DNA from 2 places in the Microbacterium horticulturae genome. Region 1 is predicted to be linked to the other one. Evidence: riboswitches for the same ligand, from Rfam matches in the RefSeq annotation. Region 1 holds a riboswitch; the other holds the start of a gene.
What was found. Region 1 has a riboswitch for thiamine pyrophosphate ahead of PU630_RS01445 (YkoF family thiamine/hydroxymethylpyrimidine-binding protein). Riboswitches for the same ligand answer to the same signal wherever they lie in the genome.
Positions count from the first base shown of each region.

Region 1 (10,905 bases):
AATGAGCGCAGTCGCCATCGTCACCGGAGGCGCGCGCGGCATCGGCGCCGCGACGTCGCGTCGCCTGGCAGCCGACGGCTTCGACATCGCGGTGATCGATCTGGTCGAAGCCGATGCGCAGCCGGTGGTGGACGAGATCCGCGCGACGGGCCGCCAGGCGCTCGCGGTCGGCGCCGATGTCTCCGACGAGGCCGCGGTCACCACCGCCGTCGACCGCATCGCCGCCGAGTTGGGCGCACCCGTCGTGCTCGTGAACAACGCCGGCGTGATCCGCGACAACCTGCTGTTCAAGATGACCGCCGACGACTGGGACACCGTGCTGCGCGTCCACCTGCGCGGCGCCTTCCTGATGAGTCGCGCCGTGCAGAAGCACATGGTCGATGCCGGCTGGGGCCGCATCGTGAACCTCTCGAGCACCTCGGCGCTCGGCAACCGCGGACAGGCGAACTATTCCGCCGCGAAGGCCGGCATGCAGGGGCTGACAAAGACGCTCGCGATCGAGCTGGGGCGCTTCGGCGTGACGGCGAACGCGATAGCGCCGGGGTTCATCGAGACCGACATGACCGCCGCCACCGCCGCCCGCATCGGTGTGCCGTTCGACGAGTTCATCGCCGCCCGCGCAGCCGAGATCCCGGTCGGGCGCGGCGGCAAGCCCGACGACATCGCCAACGCAGTGTCGTTCTTCGTGTCCGAGGCCTCGGGCTTTGTCTCAGGCCAGGTGCTCTACGTCGCGGGCGGGCCGAAGGCCTGAGCGGGGCCACCCCGGCTGTCAAGGGGGCTGTGCCCACGGCATCCCGATGCCACCGTCCTTCATGAGGAGGAATCATGAAGGCGGTCACATGGCAGGGACGACGACACATCAGCGTGGAGGAGGTGCCGGATCCGAGGATCGAAGAGCCGACGGACGCCATCGTGCAGGTCTCGTCGACGGCGATCTGCGGCTCGGATCTGCACCTCTACGAGATCCTCGGACCCTTCCTCGACGCGGGCGACGTGCTGGGACATGAGCCGATGGGCACGGTCGTGGAGGTCGGATCCGACGTGCACGGCCTCGCCGTCGGCGACCGCGTCGTCATCCCGTTCAACATCGCGTGCGGCGAATGCTGGATGTGCCGGCACGGTCTGCAGTCGCAGTGCGAGACGACGCAGGTGCGCGAATACGGCTCGGGGGCGGCGCTGTTCGGCTACACCAAGCTGTATGGTCAGGTTCCCGGCGGCCAGGCCGAGCTGCTGCGGGTTCCGCTTGCCGATCACAATCACATCCGCGTGGCCGACGAACCGCCCGACGAACGGTACCTCTACCTCAGCGACATCCTGCCCACCGCATGGCAGGGCGTCGAGTACGCGGATGTGCCCGACGACGGCACGCTGGTGGTGCTCGGCCTCGGGCCCGTCGGCCAGTTCGTCTCGCGCATCGCGGTGCGGCGCGGATGCCGGGTGCTGGCGATCGAGCCGGTGGACGAACGCCGCGCCATGGCCGAGCGTCATGGCGTCGAGGCGTTCGCGCCCGGCGACGGTCTGCTCGACGAGCTGCGCGACGCCACCGACGGCCGCGGGCCGGACTCGGTGGTGGATGCCGTTGGACTCGAGGCGCACGGCAGCCCGGCCGTCGGCTTCGCGCAGAAGACCGTGGGGATGCTGCCCGATCCGATCGCGCAGCGGCTGATGCAGCGCGCCGGCATGGACCGGCTGAGCGCGCTGTACACGGCGATCGATCTCGTGCGGCGCGGCGGCACGATCTCGCTGAGTGGCGTGTACGCCGGCGACGCCGACATCCTGCCGATGAAGACGCTCTTCGACAAGCAGGTGAGTCTGCGCATGGGCCAGTGCAACGTCAAGCACTGGATCGGGCAGCTGCTCCCCCTCGTCGAAGATCCAGCGGACCCGCTCGGGGTCATGGACCTTGCAACCCATCGCGCACCGCTGGACGATGCCCCGGGCTTGTACGAGACCTTCCAGAAGAAGGCGGACGGGTGCGTGAAGGTCGTTCTGCAGCCATGATCGCAAACGGCCCCGATTCGGGTAAACAGTGGCAGACTGCCGATATGGCGACCACGATCCCGGTCGACCGCACAGACACGATGACGTCTCATCTCCCGCCTGCGCAGGCTGACCTCCTGAACCGAACGCGCATCGAGCAAAAGGGCAATATCGTCGTTCGGTGGATCACCTCCACCGACCACAAGATCATCGGGTACATGTACCTGATCTCCTCGGTCATGTTCTTCATGCTCGGCGGTGTGATGGCGTTGATCATCCGTGCCGAGCTGTTCGCCCCGGGCATTCAGATCGTTGCGACGAAGGACCAGTTCAACCAGCTGTTCACGATGCACGGCACGATCATGCTGCTGATGTTCGCGACGCCGTTGTTCGCCGGGTTCGCCAATGCGATCCTGCCGTTGCAGCTGGGCGCTCCCGATGTGGCGTTCCCCCGGTTGAACGCTTTCGCGTTCTGGCTGTTCCTGTTCGGATCGCTGATCGCGGTGGCCGGGTTCCTGACCCCGCAGGGGGCGGCGGCGTTCGGGTGGTTCGCGTACCAGCCGTTGGCGAATGCGACGTTCTCGCCGGGGGCCGGTGGCAACCTCTGGTTCCTGGGCCTGGGGATGAGCGGTTTCGGCACGATCCTCGGCGCTGTGAACTTCATCACCACCGTGGTCACGATGCGCGCGCCCGGCCTGACCATGTGGCGCATGCCGATCTTCTCGTGGAACATCCTGCTGACCAGCATCCTGATCCTCATGGCGTTCCCGGTGCTGGCCGCGGCCCTCCTGGCCGCCGCTGCCGACCGCATCCTCGGTGCGCACCTGTTCGACCCTGCCAACGGGGGCGTGCTGCTGTGGCAGCACATGTTCTGGTTCTTCGGGCACCCTGAGGTGTACATCATCGCGCTGCCGTTCTTCGGCATCGTCACCGAGGTGTTCCCCGTCTTCAGCCGGAAGCCGATCTTCGGCTATCGCACGCTGATCTATGCGACGATCGCGATCGCCGCGCTGTCGGCATCGGTATGGGCGCACCACATGTTCGCCACCGGTGCCGTGCTGCTGCCGTTCTTCTCCTTCATGTCGATGCTGATCGCGGTGCCGACGGGTGTGAAGATCTTCAACTGGATCGGCACGATGTGGCGCGGCTCGGTCACGTTCGAGACGCCAATCGTGTTCGCTATCGGATTCTTGACGTCGTTCGTGTTCGGTGGCCTGACCGGCGTGATCCTCGCGTCGCCGCCGCTCGACTTCCACGTCACCGACTCGTACTTCGTGGTGGCGCACTTCCACTATGTGGTGTTCGGCACGGTCGTGTTCGCCATGTTCTCGGGTTTCTATTTCTGGTGGCCGAAGTGGACCGGCAAGATGCTCAACGAGCGGCTGGGCATGGTGCACTTCTGGATGCTGTTCATCGGCTTCCACATGACCTTCCTCGTGCAGCACTGGCTCGGCGTGGCCGGGATGCCGCGTCGCTACGCGGACTATGCGCCGTCTGACGGGTTCACCTGGATGAACCAGGTGTCGTCGATCGGCGCGATGCTGCTGGGCTCGTCGATGATCCCGTTCATCCTGAATGTGTGGATCACCGCTCGCAAGGCGCAGCGGGTGACCGTGAACGACCCGTGGGGCTACGGGGGATCGCTCGAGTGGGCGACCAGCTGCCCGCCGCCACGGCACAACTTCACGTCGATCCCACGGATCCGCAGCGAGCGGCCCGCGTTCGACCTGAACCATCCCGAGGCAGCGCCCACGCGCGCCTGAGAGTGCGGTTGCGCGGCGGCACGCTCGCCGACATCGTTACGCGTCGAATCGACCGGCGGGGCGCGGCTCATTATGCTCGATGCGACCCTCCCACCGCGCAGATCGCTCCTCCATGACCCCTTCCGCTGCATCGTCCGCACCCGCCGTCACCCGGGTGTCGGTGGTCGGACGCGGGCGACTCGGCTCGGCCATCGCCCCCACGCTGACCCACGCCGGCTACACCGTCTTCGGGCCCACCGGCCGCGACGAGCCCGTGGGCGACGCCGATGTGGTGCTGCTCTGCGTGCCCGATCGGGAGATTCGGGATGCCGCGGCCGCCGCGTCGGGTCACGCCACGCTCATCGGCCACACCTCCGGGGCGACCGGGCTCGATGATGTCGATTTCGGCCTCCACCCGTTGCAGACCTTTGCCGGCGGCGACGACCCCTCGGTCTTCGCCGGAATCGGCGCCGCGATCGGCGGGCGCTCGCCCGAGGCACTCACTATCGCGCGCTCGCTGGCGACGGCGCTGGGCATGCACGCGTTCGAGATCGCCGACGCCGACCGTGCGCGGTACCACGCCGCCGCCGCGTTCGCCGCGAACTTCGTCGTGACCCTCGAAGGCCTCGCAGAGCGTCTGCTGCGCGAGGCGGGGCCCGACATCGACGATGGCGACGCGCGAGCCCTACTGGCGCCGCTCGTGCGGCGCACGGTCGAGAACTGGGCGGCGCGCGGCGCGGCATCCGCCCTCACCGGACCCATCGCCCGCGGCGACGATGAGACCGTCGCCCGACAGCGCGCAGCGCTCGCGCCCGAACTCGTGCCGCTTTTCGACGTGCTCGCCGACCACACCCGCGCCCTCGCCGCGGAACGGAGCCGATGATGCAGACGCTGCGAACAGTCGCCGAGGTGCGCGCGGTCGTGCACGCGACGCGCGAGCGCGGCGGCACCGTCGGCCTCGTGCCGACGATGGGTGCCTTTCACGAGGGGCATCTGTCGCTCATGCGCGCGGCGCGCGACGCGCACGACCTGGTCGTGGTGTCGCTGTTCGTGAACCCGACACAGTTCGGCCCGAGCGAAGACCTCGCGGCCTACCCACGCGATGAGCACCGCGATGCGCGGCTCGCCGCACAGGCCGGGGCCGACGTGCTGTTCACTCCCCCGGTCGGCGAGGTGTACCCCGACGGTTACGCGACCTCGATCCATGTGGCGGGGATCACCGATGTGCTCTGCGGCGCAACCCGACCCGGGCACTTCGACGGCGTGGCGACCGTGGTCACGAAGCTGTTCGGCATCGTCCGGCCCGACGCCGCGTACTTCGGGCAGAAGGACGCCCAGCAGGTGCTCGTGGTACGCCGGGTGGTACGCGACCTGAACCTCGACGTGAACGTGGTCGCATGCCCGATCGTGCGCGAGGCGGACGGTCTCGCGATGAGCTCGAGGAACGCGTATCTGGATGCCGCGTCCCGCGAGCGCGCGACAGCGCTCAGCCGTGCCCTCGATGCGGCCGAGAGCGCCGTGTCGTCCGGTCAGACCGGTGCGCACGAGCTGCTCAAGGCGGCACGCGCCGTGCTCGAGAGCGCCGGCATCGAACCCGAGTACCTCGAGCTGCGCTCCGCCGACGACCTCGCCCTCGTCGACGCCGTCGCACCGACCGCACTGCTGGCGGTGGCGGCCCGAGTCGGTGCTGCCCGCCTCATCGACAACCGGCTGCTGGAGGCCTCCTGATGCGACGCACCATGCTCAAGTCCAAGATCCACCGCGCCAGGGTGACCGGCAGCGACCTGCACTACGTCGGATCGATCACCGTCGACCCCGAGCTGCTCGAGGCCGCCGACATCCGCCCGAACGAACAGGTGCACGTCGTGGACGTCGACAACGGGTCACGCCTGGTGACCTACACGATCGCAGGCGTCCGCGGGTCCGGTGACCTGCAGCTCAACGGCGCGGCCGCCCGACTCGTGCACACCGGCGACACCGTGATCGTCATCTCGTACGCAGATGTCGACGATGGCGAGCTCGACGCCTACGAGCCGCGCGTGGTGCACGTCGACGAGCACAATCGCATCATCACCGTGGACGCCGAGCCCGGCGTCCTCGTCGCAGCGGAGGCCCTGGCATGAGCACGCATCCCGGCGAGCGCGCCCCGAAGACCACGTTCGCGACGCTCGCCGCCAAGAAGGCCGCGGGCGAGCCCATCGTCATGGTGACCGCGTACGACCATCCCGGCGCTCGCGCCGCCGAGGCGGCGGGGGTGGATGCCGTGCTCGTCGGGGATTCGGCCGCCATGACCGTGCTCGGCTACGACAGCACGGTGTCGGTGACGGTCGACGAGCTGCTCATGCTCACTGCGGCCGTGCGCCGCGGACTGGTCGGCCCGCTCCTCGTGGGCGACCTGCCGTTCGGCTCGTACGAGGCGAGCGACGAGCAGGCCGTGCGCACCGCGCAGCGCTTCGTGAAGGAGGCCGGGGTCGACGCCGTCAAGATCGAGCGCGGTGGCACGACCGTCGAGCGGGCGCGGGCGATCGTGGCCGCGGGCATCCCCGTGATGGGGCACGTCGGGCTCACGCCGCAGACCGTCGGTGTACTCGGTGGCTACCGTGCCCAGGGCCGCACCGCCGAGGCCGCTCAGCAGGTGGCGGCCGACGCGCTGGCGCTGCAGGCTGCGGGATGCTTCGCGCTCGTGTTCGAAGCGATCCCGAGCGAGGCCACAGCGGCGATAGTGCCCCTGCTGGACGTACCCGTGATCGGCATCGGCGCGGGCCCGGCCGTCGATGGTCAGGTGCTCGTGTTCCACGACCTGCTGGGCATCCACGACGGACATCAGGCGCGCTTCGTCAAGCGCTTCGCCGAGGTCGGCGCCGCGACGATCGACGGCATCCGGGCCTACGCGGGCGAGGTACGGTCGGGCGCCTACCCCGCGCCCGAGCACGGCTACGCGATGGCGGCAGGCGAGGCCGAGAAGCTGCACGCCGCGCTCGACGACCTGCGCTGAGCCGCGGCATCCCGCCTCTCGGCCACCCTTCCCCCGAGCCTCAGCACCGCCCCTGTTCGGCCGTCACGTTCGGCGATCCGAGCCGCGCGCGGGCCGCGGGAAGCGCCCACAGCGCCGCAGCGCGAAGAAAAGCACCAGCACCGGGATCGCCGCCAGCACGGCCCCCGCGGCGACCCAGCCGTTGCCCGGTCACGGCCTGCCATGATGTGGAGATGCGCACGATCCTCAACATCATCTGGGTGGTCTTCGCCGGATTCTGGCTGTTCATCGGATACATGGCCGCGGGCATCGTGCTGTGCATCCCGATCTTCACGATCCCGTGGGCGATCGCGTCGTTCCGCATCGCCCGCTACTCGCTGTGGCCGTTCGGACGGCAGATCGTCGACAAGCGGCAGCCGGGCGTCTTCTCGTTCCTGGGCAATGTCGTCTGGGTCGTCGTGGCCGGGTGGTGGTTGGCGATCGGACACATCGTCTCGGGCCTGGCGCTGTGCGTGACCATCATCGGTATTCCTATGGGCATCGCCGACTTCAAGCTCGTGGCGGTGTCACTCATGCCGTTGGGCAAGCAGATCGTCTCGACGCGCTCGGGCGCCTTCGACTGACCTCAGGTGCGCAGCAGTCGAAACTCGTTCCGGCGCAGCAGCGTGAGCAGCGCGGTGGCTGGAGGGCCGAACGCCTTTCGGCCGGCATCCGTCGGGTACGGTTCGATGGCGACGATGCGGTGCGGGATGCCGCGCACGACGAGTTCGCATCCGCCGGCGGCCACCACATTGCGGTACCAGTTGACCTGCTCGCCGTAGGTCAGTTCGGCGACGAAGCCCTCGGGCACCGCGGCGACGATGATGGGCGTCTCGTAGACGGTTCCGCTCTTGCGGCCGACGTGCCGCACGAGGCTGAACGGGCCGTGCCCCGTGCGCGCGAGGGCGCTCGTGCCCTTGTTGAGGGTGTTCTTCAGCAGCCACAGCCACGCCCGGCGGATCCGGTTCATGTGTCGAGCGTACGGCGGGGGGATGCCGCAGCACAGTGTCTGATCAGCCGGAGTGCATGATCAGCCACGGTGCGTGATCAGCCGGAGAGCTGCACCGCGGCTTGGATGATCGCCAGCAGACCGCTCAGCAGCAGCATCCCGAGCACGATCCAGCGGAAGGCACCCTGACCGATGCGGTGGAAGAGGCGGTCGCCGAGCCACCAGCCGAGCACCAGGGCCGGCACGGCGATCAGCGCGAGGAGGCCGACTTGGGGCGTGAGTCGCGCGACGAACACGAAGCCGATGATCGCCAGCAGGTCTTGGATGGCGAAGGCCGCCTGCAGCGACGCGCGGAACGCCACGGGGCGCAGCCCACGCGTCTGGAATACCGCGACGACCGGCGGACCGTTCATGCCTGTCGAGCTGAGCATCGCACCGCTGAGCACGCCGGCGGCGACGATGCCCCTTCTGCTCTCCAGCTGCAGCGGCGTGCGGCGGGCCAGCAGAACGGTCGCGCCGATCACGACGACGCCGATGACCAGCGAGAGCCAGTGTGGGTCGAGAAACTGCAAGACCGCGAGGCCGATCGGAATGCCGACCAGCGCGGCGCCCGACAACGCAAAGACGGGGCGCCATTCCACCGCGCGGCGTTCGGCGATCGTGCTGCCGATGGTCAAGACGAGTCCGAGCACGGTCGCGACGACGACCGATGAAGGTGCGCCCAGCACGGGGATCATCAGCGGCACGCTGAGCATTGCAAAACCAAAGCCCGACACTGCCTGCGCCGCGGCGGCGAGGGCTGCGATGATGCAGACCGCGATCGCGGTGAGCAGCAGGCTCACGGTCGTCTCTCGCGGGGCATCGGGCCAGCGTAACCGCGCACGCGCGGAAACGTCACATCTGGGGATCACGCTCGGACGCTCCGTCGACACCGCGGACCGCGCTACACTGCCTGCGTACACGGGAGTCCGGTGAGCCGGGCTGAGAGGAAGGTCTTCAACCTTCGACCGTCGAACCTGATCCGGATCATGCCGGCGCAGGGAGGCAGCTTTCTCGACGTGTGCACGGCACCGCGTCGCGCACACACCCGTGCCTACCTCCGAGGAGAAAGGGCACACAACGTGCATTCGGTCACGCAAGATAATCAGCAAGAGGCCCAAGACACACCGACGCCCCAGCAGTTCGGTGTCGGCGGCCGCATCACCCTCGCGGTGATGAGCGATGACTATGTCGACGTCATCCTCACCGCCCTCGCCGAAGCCTCGGCCGACGCGGCGCAGCTCGATGTCGTCACTGACGACGTCAGCACGTGGGCGACCGGCGACGAGACGGCCCTGGCCACATATTTCGCGCGCCTGATCGCCGCGGCTGCGCGCGGCGGGCGTCACGTGAGCGCCACGGTGATGTTCTCGAGGGGATGCCCCGGCGAGGTGCGCTGCGCGCTCCCGGCCGGCGGCGGGCTCGTGTCGCCCCTCCCCGACGTCCCGCCGACCGGCGTCGTGGGCTCGGCGCAGTGGGCGCTGTATCCGCTCGATGACAGCGGAGCCGCCGACCACATGCGCGATATCTACGCCGCCATCGACGACGCGCGAGCGAACGGCACGTACGTGCGCAGCGACCACTACGTGACGCGCCTGCACGGCGATGTCGCGACGATCCTCGAGACCGTGGCCGGCGGCTGGGTGCGCGTGGGCCGCACGGTGCCGCACGTGACGACCCACGTCACCATCTCGGTGAACAGCCCGAGCGGAGCTGCGGCATGAGCGCCCCCGAGAGCGCCACGGCGAGCGCCTTCGAGAACGGCACGGCGCGTCCCCGACCCACGCGCAGTCACCGCGGCTGGAGCCTGCGCGACATCATGCTCATCGTCGTGCTCGGCGTGGTCGCAGGCTTCCTCTACTGGGCGCTCGTGCAGGCCTGGGCGTGGCTGTCGGTGCTCGCCGGTCCGCTCGGGGACCTCACCCAGCACGTGCTTCTGGGTGGATGGCTCCTGGTGTCGCCGATCGCGGTGGCGATCGTGCGGCGCCCCTTCGCGGGCGTGGCCGCCGAGATCCTCGCGTCGGTGATCGAGGTCGTCTTCCTCGGGTCGGCGGTCGGTCCGTTGCTGTTCGTCGCGGCGGGCATTCAGGGCATCGGCAGCGAACTCCCGTTCGCGCTGACGCGCTACCGGCGCTACGGATGGCTGCAGTACGCGCTCTCCGGCGCACTGGGCGCCGGCTTCGTGTTCTTCTTCTCGGCCTTCCGCTCGGGGTGGTACGGCACCGATCTGTTCTGGATCCGCCTCGTCGTCCAGGTGCTCTCGGGTATCGTGCTCGGCGGCCTGCTGGCCAAGCCGATCGTCTCGGCGGTCGCACGCACCGGCGTGGTCGACAACTTCGCGATCGGTCGCGACCGTGCCGCGCGCGCTGAGTGATCACGATCGGCCGGTCACACGCCAGACGACGGACGTGCGGGTGGATGCCGCATCCATCCGCTTCGGCACGCGCGCCGTCCTCGACGAGGTGACCGCGGAGTTCCCTGCGGGCAGCCGCACCATAGTGTTCGGGCCGTCGGGGTCGGGCAAGTCGACGCTGCTCGACGTGCTCTCGGGGGTCGTGCCGCACTCGGTCACGGCCACGATGCACGGTCGCGCGACGGTCGGCGGGGTCGACACCGAGTCAAAGACCGTCGTCGAGCTGGCGCGCACCGTCGGCGCGCTCGCGCAGGACCCCGACGCGCAGCTGTGCATGGTCGACGTGGACGCCGAGGTCGCGTTCGGGCTCGAGAACCACGGCGTACCGCGCGACGAGATGGACGCCCGGATCACGGCTGCGCTGGAAGTGGTGGATGCCGCAGACCTGCGCGGCCGCGGCATCCACTCCCTCTCCGGAGGGCAGCGTCAGCGCGTGGCTCTCGCGGCCGTTCTCGCGTCCGAGCCCGGCGTGCTGCTGCTCGACGAGCCGACCTCGATGCTCGACGCCGATGGGGTCATCGCGGTGCGTGCGGCCATCGATGCCGCTGTCGCTGCGACCGAAGCGACGACGGTGCTCGTCGAGCATCGTCTCGACGATCTGGCCGATGCCGGGGCGATGCCCGAGCGCGCCGTCGTCCTTGACGACCGAGGGCGAGTCGCGGCGAGCGGCGACACCGCTGCGGTCCTGGCTGAGCATGCGGCACGGCTGCGCGACGCGGGCTGCTGGCTGCCGCTCGATGCCGAACTGCATGCGGTCACGGGAGTGCCG
Region 1 is NZ_CP119108.1:304,949-315,853, reverse strand. It holds gene PU630_RS01500 (sulfurtransferase) at 1-5, shown strand, start outside; gene PU630_RS01495 (SDR family oxidoreductase) at 2-751, shown strand; gene PU630_RS01490 (alcohol dehydrogenase catalytic domain-containing protein) at 826-2,001, shown strand; gene ctaD (aa3-type cytochrome oxidase subunit I) at 2,046-3,743, shown strand; gene PU630_RS01480 (DUF2520 domain-containing protein) at 3,856-4,605, shown strand; gene panC (pantoate--beta-alanine ligase) at 4,605-5,450, shown strand; gene panD (aspartate 1-decarboxylase) at 5,450-5,845, shown strand; gene panB (3-methyl-2-oxobutanoate hydroxymethyltransferase) at 5,842-6,717, shown strand; gene PU630_RS01460 (YccF domain-containing protein) at 6,930-7,319, shown strand; gene PU630_RS01455 (PNPOx family protein) at 7,322-7,705, opposite strand; gene PU630_RS01450 (sulfite exporter TauE/SafE family protein) at 7,783-8,526, opposite strand; TPP riboswitch at 8,635-8,744, shown strand; gene PU630_RS01445 (YkoF family thiamine/hydroxymethylpyrimidine-binding protein) at 8,899-9,447, shown strand; gene PU630_RS01440 (ECF transporter S component) at 9,444-10,097, shown strand; gene PU630_RS01435 (ABC transporter ATP-binding protein) at 10,138-10,905, shown strand, end outside.

Region 2 (10,905 bases), 1.0 Mb from region 1:
GGGAGCATTTGTTGCGGGGCTGCTGCTCACTGCTGCTCCATTCGCAGCGACCGCTGGAACCGCAACGTCCGCGGAGGCCGCGTACTCCGTCGGCGGCCACGCGTACAACAATCAAGCGATGATAGCCACCAGTACGACAGGGGCGGCGGGGGCGGGGAGCGCTACCGCATACACCATTGTTTCAACCCAAACTGGATCGGTGCCAGCAGGGTATATGGGGGCGCGGGCGAGGATGTTTAACTCGTCTGGAACTCTCCTTCAAGAGAGCGCGATCAAGTACAACGCCGTTAACAACACGTCTTATATGTCGGTACTAACCAGTAAGACCGGTCATGGCGTTCGGCAGAGTTGGGGCGTCACCTGGGGGTGGAAGGGTTCCAGCTACGGGGCGTTCTATACATACAAGTCTCCGTATCAGAACTCGTGAGAGGAAAGATCGTCATGAAGACAAAGTCAATCGTTTTCCTCTCGCTCGGGGCGGCACTTGCGCTGTCGGCAGGCCTTGCTTCGGGGGCCGCCATCGGCGGTATCCAACCGGATACCGCGCCCCCGCCAACACCCACGCCCGTGGCTTACCCAGAGAACTCGAACGGCTTGACCTTCGGATCAGCCATGGATGCGCCCTCGCCCGATTTTGAGCCAGATCTGATCCGCGTCGAAGCAACGAACGGTCGTGAAGGGTACGTGTACAAAAGCGACCTGGACGAAGCTGATGGTTCGGCCGCTGCCGAGAGTTTCAAGTCACCGGATGAAGCCGTTGCGTGGCAAGAAGAACGCGAAGCGCAGGAGTTGCGAGATGGGCCGCTAGCGGTGGCGGTGTATGCCGAGGATGGAAAGACAGTCATCGGAAAGTTCGAGATCTCAATAGCCGAAGTGGAAGTAAAGTAGCCACGGAAGCCGTTCGGCGGGTTGATCGAACGCTGACACGATCTCGCTGCATTCCGACGCGGCCGCCAAGTGGCACCGTCCTCCGAGGACCGCAATGTCGCGCGCGTCTAATGCTCGCGCGCGGTGGCTGCCGCCCAGCATCGGGGGTATTGGTCGTGAGATGAACACGCAGGACGACGCACTCCGCGGCCGATGGACGTGGCCGGGCCGCGGCATCCCGAATCAGCCGGCCGACCGCCAGCGGGCGCGGGATTCGCCGCTCTTCAGCGTGCAGCGCATGGCCGTGCCCTTCACCGTGACGCCGCGTGCGCCCTCGGGCGTGCAGAACGAGCCCGCGCCGTGCCGTCGACCGCCGGGGAGGTGGATGCCACCGGCCCGGCCGTCTGCGTCGGTGTGGCCGTCTGCGTCGGTGTGGCCGTCGGGGCCGGGGTGACGGTCGGCGTCGCGGTTGTCGTCGGCGTCGCGCTCGGCGTCACGGTTGTCGTGGGCGTCGCGGTCGGCACACTGGGCGGCGGCGTAGCGATGCCCGCGGCTACCTCCTCATCGAACCCGCAGCCGGCGAGTGCCAGCACCAATGATGCAGTGGCCGCCGCCACTCCGACAGCCCGCGGGAACGCCCCACGTGTCACCGACCACTCCGCCCAAACAATGAGAACCATCTCATTTTAGGCGAGCGTCGTTCCTCGCGCCTCCCGAGGCGGCATCCACCGTCCCCCCGCTACGCCCGAGGGGCGCCGGGCTCGACACGCCGAAACGGCCGGGGCTTTCGCCCCGGCCGTTTCGCGTCGTCGCCGCTCAGTCGAGCGCGTCCTTGACGTCGTCCTTCACGCCTTCGGCCGCCTTCTTCATGCCGGCCTTGGCCTGGTCGAACTTGCCTTCGGTCTCAAGGCTCTCGTCGTCCGTCGCCTTGCCGGCGGCTTCCTTGCCCTTGCCCTTGAGGTCTTCTGCTTCGTTCTGGATCTTGTCGTCGATGCCCATACTGGCCTCCTTCGTCTTGTCGTCGGCTTCCACGCGACTCGGTTTCCGCCCGACGTGGACTCATTCCAGCCGACGGCAGCGGCACCGGCGAGGGGCTTGACGTGAGCCGCTTGCCGTGAGAGAGCGGCGTGCTCCGGTGGCTGGGCACACGCGCATGCCGGGCAGGATAGAGCTCATGTCGATCCCCGTCGAGCCGCTTCCGATCCCCCGACGCGTGCGTGCGCTCGCGCGTGGCGCCGCGCTCACCCCGGTGTGGGCGAACAAACTCGGCGGGCTCACCTTCCGCACGGACGACGGCCGATACATCAAGTGGTGGCCGCGGAATCTGGAAGTGGATGCCGCAGCCGAAGCCGAGCGCCTGGCCTGGGCGGGTGCGTACACCCGCGTGGCCCAGGTCCTGACCGTCGGGCACGATGCGACCGAGGAGTGGCTGGTAACCGAGGCGATCGACGGCCGCTCGGCGGTCGATCCGCGCTGGATCGCCGACCCTGCGACCGCCGTGCGCGCGCTCGGCGCCGGCCTCCGGGCTCTGCACGACGCCCTGCCCGTAGAGACGTGTCCGTTCGACTGGGGCGTCCCTGCGCGCATCGCGAATGCCGCGGGCCGCGGCATCCACGTTCCCGCTGCGCTGCGCACGCCGCCGCCGATCGATGCGCTGGTCGTCTGCCACGGCGACGCATGCTGCCCGAACACGCTGCTGGACGACGCCGGCGACCCCGTCGCGCACGTCGACCTGGGCGCCCTCGGTGTCGCCGACCGCTGGGCGGACATCTCCGTCGCCTCGATGAGCACCCGGTGGAACTACGGGCCGGGATGGGAGAACGCTCTCATCGCGGCGTACGGCATCGAGCCAGATCCCGAGCGTCTGGCCTACTACCGCGACCTCTGGGACGCGACGTGAGGTCGGTGAACGAAGCGGAGGCTCATGCCGCCTCTGGCGTCGCGGCGGCGAAGCGCTCGCGAGAACACGGCCGTGCACGCCCTCCCCGCCTCACACCGTGCACAAGCGTGCGCTCGCGAGAACACACCCGTGCACGGTGTGAGGCGCAGACACCGACCCCCGCTCACAGCGTCCAGACGAACGTCCAGCTGCCGACGGCGACGGCGATGGTGATGGATGCCGCGGCCACGACGACCGCGATCGCCACGAGCACCGCATCCCGCGGGCGCAGACGCGAGGGCCGCGCCCAGCTGCGTGCGCCGGGGGCGCCGAAGCCGCGCGCCTCCATGGCGGTGGCGAGCTTGGTGCCGCGCCGGATCGCGAGGACGAACAGCGCGAACGCCTGCCCGAGGAACCGGCGGATGCGCCCGGAGTCGGCGACGCCCCGCGCGCGACGCGCGAGCGACAGCTCGCGCCAGTCGTCGACCAGCAGCCCGACAAGGCGCAGCCCGGCCAGCGCCCCCAGCACGAAGCGCGACGGCAGGCGCAGCAGTTGTGAGAGCCCGTCGGCGAGGTCGGTCGGATCGGTGGTCGACAGCAGCACGATGGCCGGCAGCGAGATCGCCAGCACGCGCAACAGGATCGCCAGCGCGAGTTGCAGCGAGCCATCGCTGATGTGCACGAGCCCCCACTGCGCATAGGTCTGCCCCGAGGGCCGTCCATACAGCACCGTCGCGGCCGAGGCAATGACGGCGGCGAGCAGGAGCGGCCAGGCGCGCAGCCACAGCATTCGTGCCGGAAGCCCGGCGAACGGCATCAGGACGAGCACGCCCGCCAGGGTCACCCCGGCCGAGACCGGGTCGATCGACAGCAGCAGCGTCACCGTCAGCGGGAGAGTGGCGAGCAGTTTCGCCACGGGGTTGAACGAGGCGACGCGAGCGGCGGGGTCCGGCGCAAGGACGCTCATCGCACACCGCCCGGGGCCAACGCCGCATCCAACCGCAGCTCGTCGTCCGCAAGCGCGTCGACCAGCCCGGGGTCGTGCGTCACGAAGACGACGGCGGTGCCGGCATCCCGCACCTCATCGATGAGGTCGGCGAGTTCGCGCCACGTGCGGGCATCCTGCCCGTAGGTCGGCTCGTCGAGGACGAGCACGCGCGGACGCGTGGCGAGGGCGGCGGCCACCGTGAGGCGGCGCTTCTCGCCGCCCGAGAGGGTGAACGGGTTGACGGCCGCGAGCCGGGCCAGCCGCAGGCGCTCCAGAAGAGGATCGACGCGGGCCGCCAGCGCGTCGCCGTCGATGCCCAGGGCGCGCGGGCCCACGGCGAGCTCATCGCGCACGCGGGCGGTCAGCAGCTGGTGCTCGGGCTCTTGGAAGACCATGCCGATGCGGGTCAGAAGCTCGCGCGAGCGCCAGCGGACCGGATCCGGCCCGGCGCCGTCGCGCAGCGCTTCGGTGGCGACAAGTCCACCCCCGGCGTGCGGCAGCAGACCGGCGACGGTCAGCGCGAGCGTCGATTTTCCGGCGCCGTTGGGTCCGGTCAGCGCCAGGGCCCGGCCCGCATCGACCGACAGATCGATTCGGGACGCCACGACCCGCGGCATCCGCTGCCCGAACGCCCGGCGGCCGACCGCCAGCCCGCGCGCCTCGAGCAGCCGGTCTCCCCCGGTGCTGCGACGCGGCCGCGGCGAGCGCCAGGGCTCAGCGCCCGGCACCCAGACGCCGGCCTCGGTCAGCTCGCTGCCGAACCGCGCGAACACCTCGCCGGGGGCGCCGTCGGCGATCAGCCCTTCGTCACCCAGGACGATGACCCGATCCATATGCGCTGCCCACAGATCGACCCGATGCTCGACGACCACGAGGGTCGCCCCGCGGGTTGCCGACAGCACGGCGTCGCGCACCGACACCGCGCCCTCGGGGTCGAGATTGGCGGTCGGCTCGTCGAGCAGCACGAGGCCGGGCTGCATGGCGAGGATGCCCGCCAAGGCGAGCCGCTGCTTCTGCCCGCCCGACAGTTGCGCGGTGGGGTGGTCGCGGCCGACCGACAGACCGACGGCGTCGATCGCGGCATCCACTCGCTTCCAGATCTCGTCACGGGGAACGCCGAGGTTCTCGCAGGCGAACGCGATGTCGTCGCCGACGCGGGCGAGCACGACCTGCGCATCCGGATCCTGCAGGACCAGCCCGGTGCGTCCGCGGGCCGACGCCGGGTGCGCCCCATCGACCAGGAGCGAGCCGGTTTGCTCGCCGTCCTCCTCGTCGCCGAGCACCCCGGCCAACGCGCGCAACAGCGTGCTCTTGCCCGCGCCGCTCGCGCCCAGCAGCAGCACCCGCTGACCGGCGGGGATGTCGAGATCGAGCCCCGACACCGCCCACCGGCGGCGCCCCGCGTGCCGCCAGCCCCATCCGCGTGCGGTGGCGACGGCGGGGCGCAACGAGTCGGCCATGGTCGGCCTCTACGCGGCGTCGGCGGGGGCGCTCTCCCGCTCACGGGAGCGCGCCTCCCGACCGGCACCGAAGCGGTCGAGCGCGCCGGTGGCGGCAAGAGCCCGCACGATCAGCCAGGAGACGAACCCGGCAAGCACGATGCCCGACACGATGGCGGCGATGAAGTAGACGGCACGGAACGGCAGCGCCTGGGCGGCGACCGAGGAGAAGTTCGTGTCGAGGATCGCCGTGGACAGGCCCGCGATCGCGCCCGACAGCAGGGCGCCGAGCAGGCGCCAGTTGCGGTAGAGCAGCAGCGCGAAGCCGATCTCGGCGCCCAGGCCCTCGATCACACCCCAGATGAAGGTCTCGGGCCCCCACTGCGTGCCGACCGCCATCGACACGACGGCCGCGACGATCTCGGTGTACAGCGCGGCGCCGGGCTTGCGGATCACCAGCCCACCGAGCACGCCGGCGAACAACCAGCCGCCCGCGAGCAGACCCTCGGCCCCCGGCAGAAACGCGAGAGCGGTGGACAGCGGGGTCCAGGCCTGACCCCAGATCCAGAAGACGACGCCGGCGGCGACGCCGATCACGCTGGCCACGACGATGTCGACGACTCTCCAGCGATGCTTCGGCGTGGTGGAGGCGGATGCGGTTGTGTGCATTGAAACTCCCTTCCTGCGCTGGCATGACCCAGATCAGGTTCGACGGTCGAAGCGTTGGCGCTTCCTCTCAGCCCGGCACACCGGACTCCCGTGGTTGTGTGGTCGAGTATAGCCGCGGCGACAGCCCTCGGACCCGGCTGAAAGCCGCAGCCCACCGAGGGAGATGAGGCCGAATGGCCCATCTCTCCCATGGCCCGTTGAGAGGCGCGTCCGGTAGTTTGGGCTGGTGAACACGACCGACCCGCCGACCGACGAGCCGGCGACGTCGACAACCGCAGACGGCGAGTCGGCGCTGGCATGGTGGGATGCCGCATCCCTCACCGCTTCGGCACAGTCGCTGTCTCTCGACGTGACGTCCACGGCCCAGCCCGTCGTTCCCGACCTGCTCGCCGAGCGTCCGCGCCGCTCGCCGCTGCGGCCCGGCGTGCTCGTGCCGATCGGGCTCGTGGTGGCGGTCGTCCTCGCGTACTGCGTCTCGATGGCGGTATGGCCGCTGACCGCCGTCGCCCCGACAGTGGCGAAGGCCGAGCTGCAGCCGGTCGCGGCGAAGGCCGCAGTGATCCAATGGCCCAAGGACGGGGCTGCCGGCGTCGGCGTTGAGGGTCTGGGCGACCCGGCCGCATCGACCGCCGACCAGAGCGCGATCGCCAGCATCACCAAGGTCGTCACGGCCCTCATGGTGCTCGACGAGAGCCCGGTCACTGCGAAGAAGCAGGGCCAGGAATTCGCATTCACCTACAACGACATGCTCGACTACTGGCGGTACCGGGCGCGCGGCGAGTCGGCGCTCGACGTGCCGGTCGGCGCATCACTGACCGAATACCAGGTCTTGCAGGGCATGCTGATCGGCTCGGCCAACAACTACGCGGCGCGCCTGGGGGCGACCTGGTGGGGGTCCGACGCAACGTTCGCCAGTGCCGCGAACTCGTGGCTGCACACCCGGGGAATCTCGGGCATCACGATCGCTGACCCGACCGGTTTCGACATCGGCAACACGGCGACCCCGACAGCCCTCATCGACGTGGCCGAGCTGGCGATGGCGAATCCGGTGATCGCCGGGATCGTGAAGACGAAGAAGCTCACGCTGCCCGGCGCGGGCAAGGTCGAGAACACCAACGAGCTGCTGGCCGACACGGGCGTTATAGGTCTGAAGACCGGCAGTCTCGACGGGTACAACCTGCTCGCCGCGAAGAATGTCGAGATCGACGGCACCGAGGTGCGGGTGTACTCGGTCGTGCTCAACGAGCCGACCGACAAGAAGCGCTGGTCGACGTCGCGGGATCTGCTCGCGCAGCTTGAGAAGCAGTTGCAGGAGTCGCCGTCGGTCGCCGCCGACACGACGGTGGGCACCGTGCATACGCGCTGGGGCGAGACAGTGCCGATCACGACCACCAAGGACGCCGTCGTCGTGCTGTGGAACGGCGCGTCGGCGAAGGTGACCGCAGATCTCGACCTCGGCGTCTGGGAGGCCGGCGCCAAGGCCGGCACGTTGACGGCCAGCGGGCCGCTGAACTCGTCGACGGTGTCGGTGACGCTGGGATCCGAGCTGACGGGCCCGAGCCTGTGGTGGCGGCTCACCCACCCGCTCGACCTGCTCGGGGTTGGCTGACGGGGCCGGCTGACGGGGTCGGCTGATCGGCCTCAGAACTTCCAGATGAGCGGCACGTACAGCACGGCCATCAGCAGGTAGATGAGCCCCAAAGGCAGACCGAGTCGCCAGTAGTCGCCGAACCGGTACCCACCGGGCTGCATCACCATGAGGTTCACCGGTGTCGCGATCGGGGTGAAGAAGGCGGCGGCCCCGACGACCGTCAGCCCCATCATGAAGGGTTGGATGCTGACGCCCAGAGTGTGCGAGACCGACACCGCGATCGGAACCAGGATCAGCACCGTGGCCAGGTTCGAGATGAACTGGCCGAGGACCAGCGCGACCACGCACAGCACGAGCAGCGCGAGGACCGGCGATGCCCCGCCGGTCAGTCCCAGCACGACCTTCGAGACGACGTCGGCGGCGCCCGTCGAGACGAATGCGTCTGACAGCGGGAACATGCCCGCGATGAGGATCACCGTGGTCCAGGAGATAGCGTGGTACACCTGCGGCAGAGTCAGCACCCGCGACACGATGAGCGCTCCGGCCGCCAGCAGTCCCGCGACCGCGGGCGGCAGAACCCCGGTGGCCAACAGCACGACCATGAGAGCAAGGATGGCCAGCGCCCGCTTCGCGCCGCGACCGAGCGGCACCGCACGACGCAACGTCTGAGGCTGCGTGACCGCGATGACATCGGGCGAGCGCACGTAGCGCTCCAGTGCGGCCCACGGCCCCTGCACGAGCACCGAGTCGCCGGCCTGCAGCGTGAGCTCGCCGCCGCGCACAGACGTGGCATCGACGTCGCTGCCTCCGCGGCGCACCCCGAGGATCACGAGGTCTTCTTCGCGCGTGGTCATACCCGCATAGATCGTGCGGCCCACCAGCCTCGATCGTGGCGCGATCATGACCTCGGCCGCGCCCTCCCGCGCGCTGAACAGCTGCCCGGTCTCGGCCGTGACCGCATAGCTCTCGCGCAGACGCTGGGCCGCGCGGCTCGTGTCGGGCACGTCGAGATGCTCGGGGTCGCGGCGTGGAAGCAGCCGTTCCCCGAACACCGCGGTGAACACCACCGTGAGCACGACCAGCGGAATGCCCACCAAGGCGAACTCGAAGAACCCGAATGCGCGGCCGCCGGCGTTCACCGCGGCATCCGACACCACCACGTTCACCGGCGTACCGGTCAGGGTCAGCAGAGACCCCGCGCTCGCGCCGAAGGCCAGCGGGATGAGCAGCTTCGACGGAACGATCCCCGCGCGCACCGCGACCGCGACGACAACGGGCAGCAGGGCGGCGACCGCCCCGTTGATGCTGATGAACGCCGACATCACCGCCGCGATGAGCATGACGGCGATGAGCAGGATGCCGCGGTTCGTCCCCACCCGCTCGATCACCCGCTGCCCGACCCAGGCGGTCACGCCCGTCGCGTCGAGCGATTCGCTGACCACGAACAGCGTCGCGATGAACACGACAGTCGGGTCGCCGAACCCCGACAGCGCCTCGGGAAGCGTCAGCACACCCGTCGCCCACAGAGCGAGGCAGACGCCCAGCGCGACCACCGGCAGCGCGATCCGGCCGCTCACGAACGCGATCACGGCGAGACCGAGGATGACGAAGGTGGCGATCACGGGGTCCACGCGGCGAGCCTACTCGGGCCTGTCGCGCCCGGCGGCGCCCCGCACGAAAACACCTGATCTCGCGAAAGCAGGACGATCGAGCCGCACATCGTCCTGATCTCGCGAGAACACCTGATTCCGAACCGGCGGAGTGAGGGGGTGGATGCCGCGGCCAGAGGCCGACCCGCAGCATCCACCCCCGCGCCTCCGCCCGCCCTAGGCGAAGCGCAGCGTCTGGTTCAGGCGCGTGCGTACGTCGAAGATCTCGTTGCCGCCGATCTCGGGCGCCCCGGGAATGCCCTGACGCAGCACGTTCGCCAACGAGCTGCGGGCCACCAGCGCCGTGCGCACGCCGCGTACTTTGCCGAGCTGCTCCACGGGCTGTACGACGTCGTCATCGGGCAGCACGACGATCGCCCCGCCGAAGCGCACCCGGGCTGCGCGCGCGATCGTGCGCACGCCCGCGATCAGGTCCGCGATCGGGGTTCCGGCGACGGTGTCGCCGACGAGCTCGCCCCGGCGCGTACGCACGGGACCGCCGAGGTCTTCGGAGAGAACCCCGTACAGCCCGCTGGGTGCGAGCACTATGTGGTCGACCTTCTCGTCGGGATGCCGCCCCGCGGCGACATCGTGCCAGACGGTGTATCCCATGCCGAGGTCTGCGACGATGCGCGCGGTGGCCTCTTCGGCGAGCGCATCGGCCAGCAACCGGCGGATCTCGACCGGCGCCGTCCGCACCAGCGCCGGGTCGTACGGATCGGGCAGATCGACGCCCCGCCCCGCCCACTCGCGGATCAGCGTGAGGAACTGCTCGCGCCGCCGCCCGCCAGGCTGCCCGCTCGACCGGGCGCGCGGCCGGGTGTCGGTGCGGGCCGCGGGGGCGCGCCATCCACCCCAGTCCGCCGCGGCGGAAGCCTGCCCGCCGAAGCCGTGTCCGCGGTCATACGCGGCGCGCGCATCAGCGGTTCCGATGAGCTCCCACGCGCGCTGCACCTGGATGAAGAGTGCCGCATCGCCCCCGGTGTCGGGGTGCGTCTGGCGCAGCCGCAGACGGTACGCCTTGCGCAGCACGTCGTCGTCGGCCGTCGGTTCCACGCCGAGCACCTCGTACGCGGAGGCGGAGAGAGGACTGTCGAACACGTCACTCCCAGAGCGGCAGTGCGGGCACCGACGCGAAGGCCGCCTCGATCGTGGCCCGGTCGACGTCGGCGAGCGCAGCGGGGTTCCAGTGCGGGTCGCGCGTCTTGTCGACGAGCTGCGCGCGGATCCCCTCGACGAGATCGGGCTGAGTGTGCGCGAACCACATGACCAGGCCGTACTCCTGCGCGAGGTCGGCGCGCAGGTCGCGCAGATCGCGCGCGCGCCGCACCGCCTCGAAGGTCACGGCCATGCCGGTGGGAGCGAGCTCGCCCATCAGGTCGAGAGCAGTGGATGCCGCGGGCTCGGCGCGCGCGCGCAAGCGCTCGGCGACCTCGCCCAGCGTGTCGGCCGAGAACGTCTCATCGACCCAGGCGCGGGCGGCTTCGAGCCGCGAGACCCCCGGCGCTATCGCGAGCTCGGCGACGATCGCCGAAGCGTCGCCGCCGCCGGCGAGCGCGGCGCGCAGCTCGTCGAGCCGGTCGGAGGGCACGAGGTGGTCGGCGAACCCGGCGTAGACGGCGTCTGCGGCATCCATCGTCGTCCCTGTCACGCCGAGGTACTCGCCGAGGTGCCCCGGGGCACGACCCAGCAGCCACGTGCCGCCGACGTCGGGAGTGAAGCCGATGCGTGTCTCGGGCATCGCGAGCTTCGACCGCTCGGTGACCACGCGGATCGCCGCGTGCGAGGCCAGGCCGATGCCGCCGCCCATGGTGATGCCATCG
Region 2 is NZ_CP119108.1:2,932,115-2,943,019, forward strand. It holds gene PU630_RS13900 (hypothetical protein) at 442-888, shown strand; gene PU630_RS13905 (CsbD family protein) at 1,684-1,866, opposite strand; gene PU630_RS13910 (aminoglycoside 3'-phosphotransferase) at 2,042-2,767, shown strand; gene PU630_RS13915 (energy-coupling factor transporter transmembrane component T family protein) at 2,931-3,713, opposite strand; gene PU630_RS13920 (ABC transporter ATP-binding protein) at 3,710-5,194, opposite strand; gene PU630_RS13925 (ECF transporter S component) at 5,204-5,842, opposite strand; TPP riboswitch at 5,836-5,944, opposite strand; gene PU630_RS13930 (D-alanyl-D-alanine carboxypeptidase family protein) at 6,069-7,451, shown strand; gene PU630_RS13935 (SLC13 family permease) at 7,484-9,064, opposite strand; gene PU630_RS13940 (J domain-containing protein) at 9,260-10,183, opposite strand; gene PU630_RS13945 (enoyl-CoA hydratase/isomerase family protein) at 10,185-10,905, opposite strand, start outside.
Region 2: it holds a riboswitch for thiamine pyrophosphate, as region 1 does, so the genes downstream of both, PU630_RS13925 (ECF transporter S component) here and PU630_RS01445 (YkoF family thiamine/hydroxymethylpyrimidine-binding protein) in region 1, are expected to answer to the same signal.